One region of the Oribacterium sp. P9 genome, then DNA from elsewhere that is predicted to be linked to it. Evidence: a T-box and tRNA genes for the amino acid it is inferred to sense, from the RefSeq annotation. Region 1 holds a T-box; the other holds one or more tRNA genes.
The links. The T-box of region 1 lies ahead of pheS (phenylalanine--tRNA ligase subunit alpha). A T-box ahead of a tRNA ligase gene usually reads a tRNA of that ligase, here a tRNA-Phe.
Positions count from the first base shown of each region.

Region 2: it encodes a tRNA-Phe, which carries the amino acid that the T-box ahead of pheS (phenylalanine--tRNA ligase subunit alpha) is inferred to sense. The anticodon was not compared.

Region 1 covers NZ_JBKEIS010000008.1:17,821-25,214, reverse strand. Annotated here, with positions in the region: gene smpB (SsrA-binding protein SmpB) at 77-559, shown strand; gene pheT (phenylalanine--tRNA ligase subunit beta) at 616-3,054, opposite strand; gene pheS (phenylalanine--tRNA ligase subunit alpha) at 3,072-4,094, opposite strand; T-box leader at 4,140-4,410, opposite strand; gene ACK8P7_RS06390 (Uma2 family endonuclease) at 4,731-5,576, shown strand; gene ACK8P7_RS06385 (cysteine desulfurase family protein) at 5,707-6,969, shown strand; gene acrA (acryloyl-CoA reductase electron transfer subunit beta) at 7,219-7,394, opposite strand, start outside.
Region 2 covers NZ_JBKEIS010000007.1:43,412-50,805, forward strand. Annotated here, with positions in the region: gene ACK8P7_RS05980 (MATE family efflux transporter) at 45-788, shown strand; gene ACK8P7_RS05985 (hypothetical protein) at 1,091-1,690, opposite strand; gene ACK8P7_RS05990 (class I SAM-dependent methyltransferase) at 1,941-2,855, shown strand; tRNA gene ACK8P7_RS05995 (tRNA-Gly) at 2,949-3,020, opposite strand; tRNA gene ACK8P7_RS06000 (tRNA-Gly) at 3,089-3,160, opposite strand; tRNA gene ACK8P7_RS06005 (tRNA-Gly) at 3,229-3,300, opposite strand; tRNA gene ACK8P7_RS06010 (tRNA-Phe) at 3,405-3,477, opposite strand; tRNA gene ACK8P7_RS06015 (tRNA-Gly) at 3,482-3,552, opposite strand; gene ACK8P7_RS06020 (glycoside hydrolase family 13 protein) at 3,752-5,845, opposite strand; gene hpt (hypoxanthine phosphoribosyltransferase) at 6,013-6,543, opposite strand; gene tilS (tRNA lysidine(34) synthetase TilS) at 6,536-7,394, opposite strand, start outside.

The sequences.
Region 1 (7,394 bases):
AACCACAGGTTGATTGAAATTCTGTAAAATTCCTGTCATACTAGGACTGTTCATCAGTAAGCACAGAGGTACTATCATGGCAAATCATGGAAAAGAAGAAGGCACCAAGCTCATCGCAAACAACAAGAAGGCCTACCACGACTACTTCGTGGATGAGACCTTCGAGTGCGGCATCGAGCTCGCGGGCACAGAGGTCAAGTCCCTCCGCCTCGGCCAGTGCTCCATCAAGGAATCCTTCTGCAACATAAAAAACGGAGAGGTTTTCATCTACGGCATGCACGTGAATCCGTACGAGAAGGGCAACATCTTTAACAAGGACCCGCTGCGCGACCGCAAGCTCCTCCTCCATAAGTCCGAGATCAATAAAATCCTCGGCAAGCTGAAGGAGGACGGCTACGCCCTCGTCCCGCTCCGCGTCTACTTCCGCCGCTCCCTCGTGAAGGTCGAAATCGGCCTCTGCCGAGGCAAGAAGCTCTACGACAAGCGCGCGGACCTCGCGAAAAAGCAACAGAAGCGCGAACTCGAGCGCGACTTCAAGGGCGCGAACCTTCGCATCTGATCTTAACAAAAAAAGACTTCGGATTTCTCCGAAGTCTTTTTTTGTGTTCAAATGTTTTACGAACGAAGGCTTACGCCGAGGCGCTCGAGTCCGTTCAGAATCTTCTTTACGACACTTCCGATCTCGTCGTCGGTGAGGGTGTGATCCTGTGCACGAAGGGTCACCTTGTAGGCCATCGACTTGAAGCCCGCGAGCACCTGTGCGCCCTCGTATACGTCGAAGAGCTCGACGCGCTCACAGAGCTTACCGGCGCGCTGTACGAGGATATCCTCGATCTGACCAGCGGTTACGGCGTGCGGCACGAGCATCGAGAAGTCACGGCTTACCGACGGGAACTTCGCCAGCGGAACGTACTTGGTGTCATCATTGACCAGTGGATATACCTCCGGCATATCAACGACCGCGACATACGCCGCCTCGCCGATGGCGTAGTTCTCAAGAACCTCCGGGTGAACCTCACCGAGGTAACCGATCACATGACCATCGTAGATGATATTTGCGCGTCTGCCCGGGTGCAGGAACGGCTTCGCACAGCCGGCTGCATCATAGTGGTAGCGGCCCGTGAGGCCGAGCTGGTTCAGGATCACCTCGACATCACCCTTCATCGTGAAGAAGTCGCCCTCGCCGATCTCACCGAGGGTCAGCGTCATACGCTCATCCGGAAGCTCCGTCAGCGGCAGTGCCTTCGGGATGTAGATGGACGCCATCTCATAGAGACGTGCATCACGATTGCGGCGGTTATAGTTCGTGCTGAGGGATGTCAGCATACCGTTCATGCTGGACGTACGCATCACCGAGAAGTCCTCACCGAGCGGGTTCAGAATCTTCACCTGCTGACGCTCCATCGCATCGGCCGGGAACAGGAGCTTATCATATACCTTCGGAGACTCGAAGCTGTACATGAAGGCCTGGGAATAGCCGAGCGCCTGTGCGTAGTGACGTACACGCTCATTGACCGCGAGGTCCGGAGCCAGTCCGCCGGCGACATCGCCACCCGATGGAAGGGTCATGGAGACATTCGCATAACCGTAGAAACGGAGAACCTCCTCCGCGACGTCACACATGCGGTGGATATCCTGACGGAAGGTCGGCGCGGTCACGGTCAGGGTGTCGCCATCCGCACCGATCTCGGTCGAGAGCTCGATCTTCTCGAGGTAGGCCTTCATCTCCTCTGCCGTGAGCTCGAAGCCGATCAGGTGATTGATCTCGGATGCCTTGCAGACCACGACCGACGGCTCCCGCTTCACCGGATAGACGTCGATGATGCCACCGACCACCTCACCCGCGCCGAGCTGCTCGATCAGGGCACATGCACGGTTGATCGCGGACTCTGCGAGGTTCGGGTCGAGGCCCTTCTCGAAGTAGCCGGACGCATCCGTACGGTTGCCGACCTTACGTGCACTTAAGCGGATGTTGGTACCGTCGAAGGTCGCTGCCTCGAAGACCATGGTCTTCACATCGTCGGTGATCTTCGAGTTCTCCCCGCCCATGATACCGGCGAGGCCGATCGCGCCCTCTGCATCGCAGATCGTCAGGATGCTGTGATCGAGGGTTCTCATCTGACCGTCGAGGGTCTCGAACTCGTCACCGTCCTGTGCGCGCTTCACGATGATCTCGTGGCCACGGATCTTATCGTAGTCATAGCTGTGCATCGGCTGACCGTACTCGAGCATCACATAGTTCGTGATGTCGACGATGTTGTTGATCGGACGGATACCGGCACTCGCAAGGCGGATCTGCATCCACTTCGGTGATGGTGCGAGCTGGATGTTCTTCACCATGCGTGCAGTATAGCGCGGACAGAGATCCGTATCCTCGACGGACACCTTGAGGTAATCGTGGATATCCTCAGCATTGCCCGACTTCTCCTCTGCCGGCATATGGAAGCACTTGCCGAAGGTCGCCGCAGCTTCACGTGCGATACCGATCACACTGTAGCAGTCCACACGGTTTGAGGTGATCTCATACTCGTGGATCGCGTCGTTCAGTCCGAGCAGCGTCGGCGCATCCTGGCCGACCGCGGTGCCCTCCGGGAAGATGTAGAGACCAGACTCCGGTGCCTCCGGATAGAACTCACGGCTGGAGCCGAGCTCCTCGATGGAGCACATCATACCGTAGGATTCTACGCCACGCAGCTTACCAGCATGGATCTCGATGCCATCCTCCGGAAGCGCACCGCCGTCATGTCCGCCGGCGACCTTACCACCGTCGAGCACGACCGGCACCACATCGCCGACCTTCATATTCGACGCGCCAGTCACGATCTGAATGAGCTCGGACGCACCGACATCGACCTGGCAGATGACAAGCTTCGTCGCATCTGGATGCGGCTCGATGGACTTGATCTGTCCGGTCACGATCTTATCGAGGTTTTTATTTAAAATGGTGCAGGTCTCGACCTTCGTACCGGTCAGCGTCATGGCATCTGTCCACTCCTTCGGTGTACAGTCGAGCTCCGGAACATACTCCTTGATCCAGTTCATGGATGTATTCATGCTATTTCCTCCCCTTCTTAGAACTGATTCAGAAAACGTGTATCATTCTCATAGAGAAGACGCATGTCATCGATTTCATACTTGAGCAACGCGATACGCTCGAGGCCCACACCGAAGGCGAAGCCCTGGTACTCGTTCGGATCGATACCGCACATCTCGAGTACGTGCGGGTGTACCATACCGCAGCCGAGGATCTCGATCCAGCCCTCACCCTTACAGAAACGGCAGCCCTTGCCACCGCACTTGAAGCAACTCACATCGACCTCTGCCGACGGCTCCGTGAACGGGAAGTGGTGCGGACGAAGCTTGGTCTTCGTCTCCGGTCCGAACAGCTCCTTCGCGAAGGTATCGAGGGTGCCCTTCAGATCTGCGAAGGTCACGTGCTTATCGATGACGAGACCCTCGATCTGATGGAAGGACGGGGAGTGGGTAGCATCCACGGCGTCCGAACGGAATACACGGCCCGGACAGATCATACGGATCGGAAGCTTGCCCTTCTCCATCACACGCGCCTGTACGGACGACGTCTGTGTACGAAGCAGGATATTGTTTCCGATATAGAAGGTATCCTGCTCATCTCTCGCCGGGTGGCCCTTCGGGATGTTCAGCTTCTCGAAGTTGTACTCGTCGTACTCGACCTCCGGACCCTCGACGACCTCATAGCCCATACCGATGAAGATACGCTCGACCTCCTCAAGGGCCTTCGTATTCGGATGCGCGTGACCATACTGCATCTTCTTCGCCGGCAGCGTCACATCGATCGTCTCGGCTGCCATCTTCGCCTCACGTGCCTTCTTCTGAAGCTCCGTCATATGCTCCTGAAGCTCCTCCTCGACCTGCTGGCGAAGTGCATTGACCAGCTGACCGAACTTCGGCTTCTCCTCTGCGCTCAGATCCTTCATGGACTTCAGCAGCGAGGTGATCTCACCCTTCTTACCAAGGAAACGAACACGCACATCATTCAGTGCATTCGTGTCCTGCGCTTCGCGGATACTCTCCTGCGCAAGCTTTTTCAGCTCTTCAAGCTTTGAATTATCCATTCTTCTCTCCTTCATGATAAAAAAATCCCTGCATGTCTTACGACACACAGGGACGAATCATCGCGGTACCACCCTTGTTCCCGCAGCCAATGCTTCCGTCACGACATCGTCACGAAGCTTCACCCACAGGCACTCACTATGCTTAACGCGCATCCACGTTCCGAACTACCAGCACCGCGCCTTTACGCAGGCCTTCCCCCGGACAACTCCAGTGCGAAAATTCGTATCAGAGATTTCTCAGACCGCTCGCAGCGTGTCACGGTCACTCTCTCAGGAGAAACGATTCTGAACTACTGAACACCTTCCATGTATTTATTCACTATAGGCTGTCTGACGCTCCACCACATTATATGGAAGAAAATCAAACTTTCTATAGTTTATTTCCTGACCACAGAAAAGTCAAGGGGGGCTTACAGGGCGTCCCGACTTCTCCTGTCATGCTGTATCATTGCCCCTACCGTTTCTTCTCCGTATCCGCTCACAATCCGTAATTAACTATCCGTATACCGCTCGTATATTATTCTTATAGTACCCATTTTATCCGTTCCATAGTATAATATGAATATCTGAAGCTGAATTATATGTTTATCCAGATTTATGAATACCCGAATATCCGAACGAAGGGAGATCATCACTATGACGCTTGAAGAGATGTGTGCGCGACGACGCGAGCTGGGCTTCAGCTACGAGAAGCTGTCCGAGCTGAGCGGGGTACCGGTCGGAACGATACGAAAGATTTTCGGTGGCTACACGAAGGCTCCACGGCTGGAGACGATCGAGCGACTGACACTGGTGCTCGCCCCGTCCCAGTTCCACCGGACGCACAGGAACACCGTGCACTATACGAATCTCGTTCCGGATCAGGCACTGCGCGAGTACGCCGGCGGGTATGGTGATCAGAGCGCTGCAGAAAAACTGCAGGGAAATTTTACGATTTCAGATCTCGAATCACTGCCGAAGGATAAGCGCTTTGAGCTCATCGATGGGTACATCTATGAGATGTCGCAACCGTCGATTCCGCATGTATTGATCATGCAGGGCATCTACCGTCAGCTCTGGGCCTGCATCGATCGCCATAAAGCGCCTTGTAAGGTCATGGTTTCGGATGTCGGCGTGCGCCTCGACCGCGACGACCAGACGTTGATTTCCCCGGACATCATCCTCTTCTGTGACAGGTCAATGCTGCAGTACCGCTACATCGATGGTGCCCCGGACCTCGTCATGGAAATCCTCTCGCCATCGAACCGGAAGTACGACCAGGAAATCAAGAAACTGAAGTACGAAAGCGCCGGTGTACGCGAGTACTGGCTGATCGACCCGGAACGGCAGAAAATCATCCTCTATTATTTCAAGGATCTCGCAGAGGACGACATCTTCATCTATGGTTTTCACGATCAGATTCCAGTCGGCATCAGCGAAGGAAAGTGTGAAATCGACTTCGATTTGATTTATAATGAGCTGGCAGAAGACGGATTTCTCTAAAGAAAATCAGCATACGCATCGCCTTCCAATTTGCATATGTCATCCGAGGGCATATATCCGAAGCAGATAAAAACCACATCACCCTCCGACATGCATTGTCGCTCGAGGGCTTAGATTAGAAGAGGCCAGAATGAAGGATTATTACATGGATCATGCGGCGACCACGCCGCTTTCGAAAGAAGCACTGGAGGCGATGATGCCCTACCTCACCACGGAGTATGGCAATGCTTCCACCGTCTACACCTATGGCCAGCGCGCGAAGGCGGCGATCGAGCGCAGTCGTCGTACCATCGCGACCACCATCGGCGCGAAGCCATCTGAAATTTACTTCACGAGCGGCGGCACCGAGTCGGACAACTGGGCGCTGATCAGCACATGCGAGGCTGGACGTGAACAGCTTTCGAAAACTCTGCAGCCGCAGGCTACTGCAGCCGCAGTCGACCAGAAATACCGGTGCAGCAGTAAAGCATTGATGAAGTGCGGTCATATCATCACCGACCAGATCGAGCATCACGCGATCCTCCATACCTGCGCGTATCTCGAGAAGCGGGGCTTCGATGTGACCTATCTTCCGGTCGACCATGAGGGCCATGTCGATCCGGATGCGGTGATGGCGGCGATCCGTCCGGATACGCTGCTCGTCAGCATCATGGTGGCGAACAACGAAATCGGCACCCTCGAGCCGATCGCAGAGATCGGTGCGCGCCTTCAGAAGCATGCAGCGGAAACCGGCCAGCGCATCCTCTTCCATACGGATGCCGTCCAGGCGTACGCCCATATCCCACTCGATGTCGATGAACTGAAGGTCGACCTCATGTCGGCGAGCAGTCACAAGCTGAACGGCCCGAAGGGCGTCGGCTTCCTCTATGTGCGCCGTGGCGTGAAGCTTCCGAGCTTCCTGCATGGCGGTGAACAGGAGCGGGGGCGTCGCGCCGGCACGGAAAATGTCGCCGGCATCGTCGGCTTCGCACGCGCTGCAGAGCTCGCCTGCGGTGTGAATACGCAGGAAAGCGCCGTCCGCGACCACCTCATAAAGCGCCTGCTTGTCGAGATTCCGTACACCAGCCTGAACGGGGATCCGACGCATCGTCTCCCGAATAACGTAAACGTCTGCTTCAAATATATCGAAGGCGAGACGCTCCTGCTGCTCCTGAACGAGAAGCACATCTATGCCAGTGCCGGCTCCGCCTGCGCCAGCGGCTCCCTCGAGCCGAGTCATGTACTGACCGCCATCGGCATCGCCCATGAGGACGCCTACGGAAGCCTCCGCCTCACGATCGGACCGGAGACGACGTTAGAGGATGTCGATGAAGTGGTGGATCTCATGAAGCCGATCATCGCCCACCTACGGGAGACGTCGCCTCAGTATCGGAACCGATTTATCACATCCTGATACACAGAAAGATTCCCCACGCTCCAGGAAGTCCGTGTCTATTTTGCCAGATTTTTTATCGAACGGTACGGATATCACGAAGATTCTTCGTTTCATAAATTGTACATCATCGCAATCAAGCGCTGACCTGCAACCCCGCAGATCAGCGCTTTTCCTATTTATTCCGTCTTAATAAGCAAGAGGGACAGGTCCAACGACCTGCCCCTCTTTCGCTAGATTGATCTAAAAGATAACGACGTATTCTACGAATTACTTCTTTGCCTTTTCGTCATTGATGGCTGCGATCATCTTCGGAACGACCTCGTAAAGATCACCGACGATACCGTAGTTTGCAACTTCGAAGATCGGCGCATTGGCGTTTGCGTTGACTGCGATAATCATATCGGAGTCCTGCATACCAGCCTTGTGCTGAATTGCACCGGAGA
Region 2 (7,394 bases), on a different contig from region 1:
AGAATTAAAACGATTACCGAAAAAACACATTTCAGGAGATTCGTATGACACTTGATATGACGAAGGGAAACCCGTTTCTGATCATCTTAAAATTTATGATTCCGCTGTTTATCGGCAATGTCTTCCAGCAGCTCTACAACATGGCAGACACCATCATCGTCGGGCGCTTCGTCGGTGCTGATGCGCTCGCTGCGGTCGGTGCCACCGGCACCATCATGTTTCTCGTGCTCGGCTTCTCGCAGGGCCTCTGCACCGGCTTTACCGTCCTGACCTCTCAGGTCTATGGTGCAAAGGACTACGCACGCGTGAAGCGCAGTGTTGCGAACGGCATCCTTCTCGCCGCGATCGTCATCATCGTGATGACCACGCTTTCCGTATCCACGATGCAGACACTGCTCCGACTCATGAATACACCGGCTAACATCTTCGAGGATGCCCACACCTACATCAGCATCATCTGCATGGGCATCGTCGCAAGCGTCTACTACAATCTCTTCTCCGCCTTCCTGCAGGCCGTCGGAAACAGTAAAGTGCCGCTCTGCTTTCTGGTGTTCAGTGCCTGCCTCAATGTCGTGCTGGATCTTTTCTTTATCATCGTCCTGAAGCTCGGTGTCGCGGGTGCCGCACTCGCCACAGATCTCTCCCAGGGCATCTCCGCCACCCTCTGTCTCTTCTATATCTATAAGAAAGAGAAGGTGCTCTGGCCGGAGCATCACGACTGGCGCATCACCGCCGGTGTCTACCTCGTGGTGATCCGGAAGGTACGGAAGGAACTCGCCGCATCATAAAACCAAATACCGATACCGAAAGGGAGCTTCGCACCGCCAGGTGTAAGCTCCCCTTTTTTCGTCCGAATCGTGCATGATGCAACAAGTCGTCCCGTCATCTGTTTTCAGCGTGGAATCCCCTGTACTTTTTAAGGCGTTCAGACTTCTGGTCGGTACAGTAAAAGTAATGGCTGTGACGTCCGAAGATGCCACAGCCATATATGAAAACTCTCCCCTCTCCGACTCAGCGCCGGAGCTATCGTAAACTGTCGCAGAGGCCGATGCTTCGGCCTGTCACGCAGTCATGCGAACATAAATGGTGCTCAGTCCAGCATGAAGAACTGTGCCAGACTGCTTTTCAGTGATACGATCATGCTGTCATCGGCGGCACACTGTCCGCTCGGAATCGGATCATACTGCCGGATATACTCTGATTTTCCGGTTTTCTCGAAGATGATCGTGTTTGTCTGATCCGGAAGGACCATGCCGTACTTCTGGACCGCATCCCTGTAAATCTGATCCGGGTTCACCGCGTCGTTGATCTTCGCCTGAAGATCTGCGTTCTGCACCCGCAGCTGCTCGAGCTGAGTACGCTTCTGCTCGATCGTCGAGAGACGCGTGGAAACCATCGTATCGAGGTGTACACATTGGTAGCAGGTCAGGAAAATGAAAATAATCGAACAGGTCAGTAACAGACGACAGGCACCATCGAGCACACGCTCCGGAATCAGCCGGAAAAGCGGGGCGATGATGCTTTTATCTTCCTGGTACTCCAGCCGAAGCTGTCCGTCGTACCGGTCCCGATAGAGATGAATCTGATTCCGTCTTCCGCGTTCCTCTACGACCAGAGTCTCACGTACCAGCGGACGTCTCTCCGAAACATCAGCACGAACTGTATTCCCATCCACATACGTTCGTCCCATACTACACTGCTTTCCTTACATGATTCTGACATCTGCGAAATCACGTTCAGACGCAGATATCAGTTTTTACACATTTTTTCAATACTTCACGCACCTGTTAATTACCCAAAAGTAATTATTCAGCAATCATTATACATCAGATCGTAAGAATTCATACGGTTTCTTGATATTTCCGTGGATAATTTTTTTAAATGGATGATATAATTCTTTCTAGAGACTTCCCGAAAACCGGGCTTGACAGGAGGATACTATGAATGACCGAATACCGATCGTGCTGAAAGCAGATGGCGACTGCGCCTATGCAGAGGCACTGGCCGCGCATCTGAAGACAGCACTGCTGCATACGACGCCGGATGCACCGGTCTGGCTCTCTGTGAACGCAGCCGGCCTTTCGCTCACAGATGGCGATCAGGCGATGCGTGGCGACTTCACGAAGCTGCAGAAGCGCCTCCAGTACCATAATCTGACGCATGAGCTCCTCGTGAAGGCGACGAAGGTGAAGGGTCGTGAGAATCTGCGTGTGATCGATGCGACCGCAGGCATGGGTGAGGATTCGCTGCTGCTTGCAGCGGCCGGCTGTGAGGTCACGCTTTACGAGCAGGATCCGGTCATCGCCGCACTCCTGCAGGACACGATGCGACGCGCACTCGAGGAAGCGACGCTTCACGAAATCGTCATGCGCATGCAGCTCGTCGAGGGCGACAGCATTGACCATCTCCGAAGGCTTGGAGAAGCAGGCACGGGTTCGGATGCACCAGAGGACGATGCTGGACACGCCTGTCCGGCTCTAACAGCGTCGGCTGCCACGGGGAACGGCGCTGATGCCTCGACAAGCGGTGCAGAAGTCACAACGAACGACGCAGCTGCCACGACGAACAGCGCAGATGAAGCGCTGAAGCGCCCGGATGTCATCTACCTCGATCCGATGTTCCCGGAACGGCAGAAAAGCGGCCTCGTGAAAAAGAAGTTCCAGCTCATCCACTACCTCGAGGCACCAGCGGAGAACGAAGAGGCGCTGATGCAGGCCGCCATCGCCGCGCACCCATTTAAAATCGTCGTGAAGCGCCCCGCGAAGGGCCCGTACCTCGCCGGCCTGAAGCCATCCTACTCGCTCGATGGAAAGGCCATCCGCTATGACTGCTATGTCTTTCCGGAAAACGTATAGTTAAAGAGGCTGTCGTAACAGAGACAGCCTCTTTACATTATCGATCTGATCACCAAAAAAGCCCTCCTGATTTCTCAGGAGGGCTTTCAGTCGAGCGCGAGACGGGGATCGAACCCGCGATCTTCGCCTTGGCAAGGCGACGTAGTACCACTCTACTACTCGCGCAATATGCGTTTATCCTTTTGACCGGATAAATCGGTTTGTCTGGATGATGTTTCTCAATCGCTCCATAGAGCGCGAGACGGGGATCGAACCCGCGATCTTCGCCTTGGCAAGGCGACGTAGTACCACTCTACTACTCGCGCAATATGCGTTTATCCTTTTGACCGGATAAATCGGTTTGTCTGGATGATGTTTCTCAATCGCTCCATAGAGCGCGAGACGGGGATCGAACCCGCGATCTTCGCCTTGGCAAGGCGACGTAGTACCACTCTACTACTCGCGCATTTTTAATGTCCCAACCGACTTTCATTTCTGTGAAGGTGGGTGCATTATACAAAAGATCATCAGTGTCGGTGTGAATGTTATCGCCGTCTTAATCATCTTGAGTGCCCAGAACCGGAATCGAACCAGTGACACGAGGATTTTCAGTCCTCTGCTCTACCAACTGAGCTATCTGGGCATCGAGCGGGTGATGAGAATCGAACTCACATGTTCAGCTTGGAAGGCTGACATTCTACCATTGAACTACACCCGCAAGTGACTTCGTGTGTCGCCTTATCGGTGACGCGAGTGTTATAATACTCTACTCCGAAAGCTTTGTCAACACTTTTTCAAAAAAAGTTTTTTGGGTGCCGCTATGGGCGTAGCAGTTCAGACCGGGGCCCGTAGGTTCAGCACCAGAAGCACAGTATGCCTGGCTTCTGGTGCCTTTCCCCCTGAGGTTTCCGTCTGTTTTACATATCCGGATCAGCCTTCGGCGTCTTCTTCGCGTAGTAGATTTTTCCGGTGTGTGCCCACATCTGGGATACGAGGATGCCGTCCTCGCTGTGACGCTTCGTGATACCGACGTTGTAGCCCATGTCGTCGGTGCGGAGGAGACGGCGGATCTCGACGTCATCCTCGATTCCGGTCACCCAGGCCGGGATGTTCAGGGTGATCTCCTCTTCGCCGCAGTTCACAGCCATGATGGCGACCTCATCCTCATACTGTCTCGCATAGACCACATAGTTATGGCCAGCCATCAGCTTCATGAGGGCGCCTCTCTTCAGCACCGCATTACGCTTATGCATACCGCCGAGGTAATTATGGAACTCGATCAGCTCAAGGTCCTCGTGGCCCCACGGATACGGACGGCGGCAGTCCGGCTCGGTCCAGCCGGTCATGCCAGCTTCGTCGCCGTAATAGAGGGTCGGTGCGCCCGGCCAGGTCATCTGCATCATCGCCCCCAGACGGTAGAGTGCCTGCGAAACGCCGGCATCTGCAGCGGCTGAGCCGCTCGTACCAATGCGGCCGACCGTCTGATTCGTGCGCGTCATGAAGCGGCTGTGGTCATGATTCGAGAGCTGGTTCATCGAGCAGAGAATCGAGTTCTCCGGCATGCGGGACATATGGTAGAGGATCGCGTTGAAGAACATCTCACCGTCACCGCGCATCGCCTCGTTTTTCGCGTCGGAGTGCTTCTCCATGCCGGTCAGGAACCAAGTCACCGGCTCCATGAAGGCATCGTAGTTCATGATGGTGTCCCACTCATCACCCTGGAGCCAGCTGAACGGGTCGCCGTAGTGCTCGGCGAGGATGATGGCGTTCGGATTCGCTTCCTTCACCACCATGCGGAACCTCTTCCAGAACATATGGTTGTAGGTCGCGGAGTGTCCGAGATCGGCGGCGACATCGAGACGCCAGCCATCGACGTTATACGGTGCGCTCACCCACTTGCGTCCGATCTCGAGGATCGCTTCCGCGAGATCACGGGAGCCCTCGTAGTTCAGCTTCGGGAGGGTATCATTGCCCCACCACTTCTCGTAGCTGTTGTTGTTCGGCCAGGCCTCGTCACGGTTGTCACTGAACGCAAAATAATCGTGGTACGGGCTGTCCTTGCGCTGGTACGCACCCGCGGCATAAGCATTGGCCCGATCCTTATAGTTATAGAAGCCGGAACGGTTCATCCACTTGTGGAAGGAGCCGCAGTGGTTGAACACACCGTCGATGATGACGCGCATGCCGCGGGCATGGCAGGCCTCGACGAACTCGACGAAGAGCCGGTCGCTGGCGTCCAGGTTTTCACGGCTCGTGGTGCGGATCGAGTAGCGGGTCGCGCGGGCATTGTCATCCTCCCAGTCCTCGACGAGGGTGCCGCCGTCCTTCACGATCTTGCCGATATGCGGATCGATGTGGTCGTAGTCCTGCGCGTCGTACTTGTGGTTCGACGGGGACACGAAAAGCGGATTGAAGTAGATGACGCTGACGCCGAGGCGCTGGATATAGTCGAGCTTCGAGCGCACGCCGGCGAGATCACCACCGTAAAACCGGTGCACGTCAAACGCCTCGACCGGGGCGTTCCAGTCCGCTACACCACGCGCTGCTCTGCCGAGGTAGATGTACTCGTTGTCGACGACGTTATTCGTCGGGTCGCCATCACAGAAGCGATCGATGAAGATCTGGTACATGATGGCGCCCTTCGCCCAGTCCGGGATATGGAAGCCCGGCATCAGACGGTACGAGAGCTCACGGTTCATGTCGTCGCAGACGCCGAGACGGTTGAAATGCAGTCGCTCCGGGCCCTTCTGGATGAAAAAGCTGTAGCTCTGGGTGGCCTGACCGACCATGACCTTATGCTCATAATAGTCGAAGCGTGCATCACGCTCGACGAGCTGCATCTTCGTGCTGCTGTTGGCTTCGTGGAAAAAGATATAGACGGCATCCACGTCCTGCCGTGCTGTCCGAAATCGGAGCGTAACGGTATCTCCAGGATTCGGCTCCTCCGGGATGCGGTAGCTGGCCGTCCCCGAGGTGTACAGTGCCGCCTGGTTAATCGTACTCTGGTTCATTTACTTTCTTACTTCCCTACTGACATATTCTCTGTACCCGGCCGCGCATCCGGCCAGGCGCTCTATCTCTCTCCTGTGTCTGATCGATCCCCGGCGAACATTCCCTTCGCCAGGTCGTCGGCACAGCGAAAACAGCCTGGCAGACGCCAGGCTCTCCGAAACTGAATTTACTGATCGAACTCGACCACCCCGATGAACGGGAGATTGCGGTAGCGCTGGTCATAGTCGAGACCATAGCCGACCACGAACTCGTCCGGAATCTCGAAGCAGGAGTACTTCACCGGTACTTCCTTCTCGCGACGGGACGGCTTGTTCAGCAGCGTGCAGATCTCGATGGACAGTGGCTTCCGGTCGAGGAGCATCTTGCTCAGATGGTTCAGCGTGTGTCCGGTGTCGATGATGTCCTCGACGATCATGACATGCTTGCCCTCGAGCGGCTCATCGAGATCCTTCACGATCTTCACGATACCGCTGGAGGTCGTGCCACCGCCGTAGCTGGAAACGGACATGAAGTCGAAGGATACATCCACGTCATGGATGCGCTTCGCGAGCTCGCACATGAACATCGCGCCGCCCTTCAGGATACAGATGAGGTGGAGGGACTCGCCCTTATACGCCTCTGAAATCTGATCCGCAATTTCTGTGATACGTGCTTCGATCTGATCCTCCGGGATCAGGACTCTGACATGCTCAGCCATGATTTTTTCTCCTTTTCACACTGATAACCTCTCGATTCTCCTGTAGAATCAAGGTTTTTTTACGATACTCTGCGCTCATCCGGTACGGAAGGTCGAGATGCGCGCCGCCCGGCCCGAAAATCAGGCGGTCGATGTCCCGGTAATGCACGGCGCTCCAGTCCTTCTGGGGCGTTCCGATCCGGCGGAGCAGCTCGCTGTAGACGTACTGCCGCACGAGCTCCGGGTACTCCCTCAGCGCGGTCACGGGCAATGCAATCGACCGTAAAATCGTCGCCTCGTCCGGGGCTTCTGCTGCGCCCTCCGCGCTTTTTTCTGCCAATGCAGGCGGCCTCGGGGTCGTACCTCGGGTCGAGGCACCTGGCTCCGGTAACGTTACCGGTGCATCCTGGAACACAGCCGTCTGTGGGCGGGTATGTGCATCTCGGTCGATTGCATTGGCCGAATCCGGGGCGACCGTCAGCGTCGCGTGCGCGTCCACGTACTGAAGAGCGAGCGCATGAAAGAACGCATCCGCTTCACGAAGGAGCGCTGCGCTGTGTGCGATGTGGGCGCTCGCCTCCGGGTTGATCTCGCGAAGCTCCGGCAGCACCGTGCTGCGGATACGATTCCGGGTGTAGTGCGGATCCGCGTTCGTCGAATCCGTCACGTACGGTATATCATACTGTTTAAGCCACTTCAGTATATCTTCTCTTTTTATGGAAAGCAATGGCCGGATCACGTGATTTCGCCGATTCTCCATGCCCGCGAGGCCGCGAAGCCCTGCGCCGCGCACGAGATTATGGAGGACGGTCTCCGCCTGATCATCGAGATGATGCGCCACCGCGATCCAGGCGGCAGGAGCAGACGGGGCT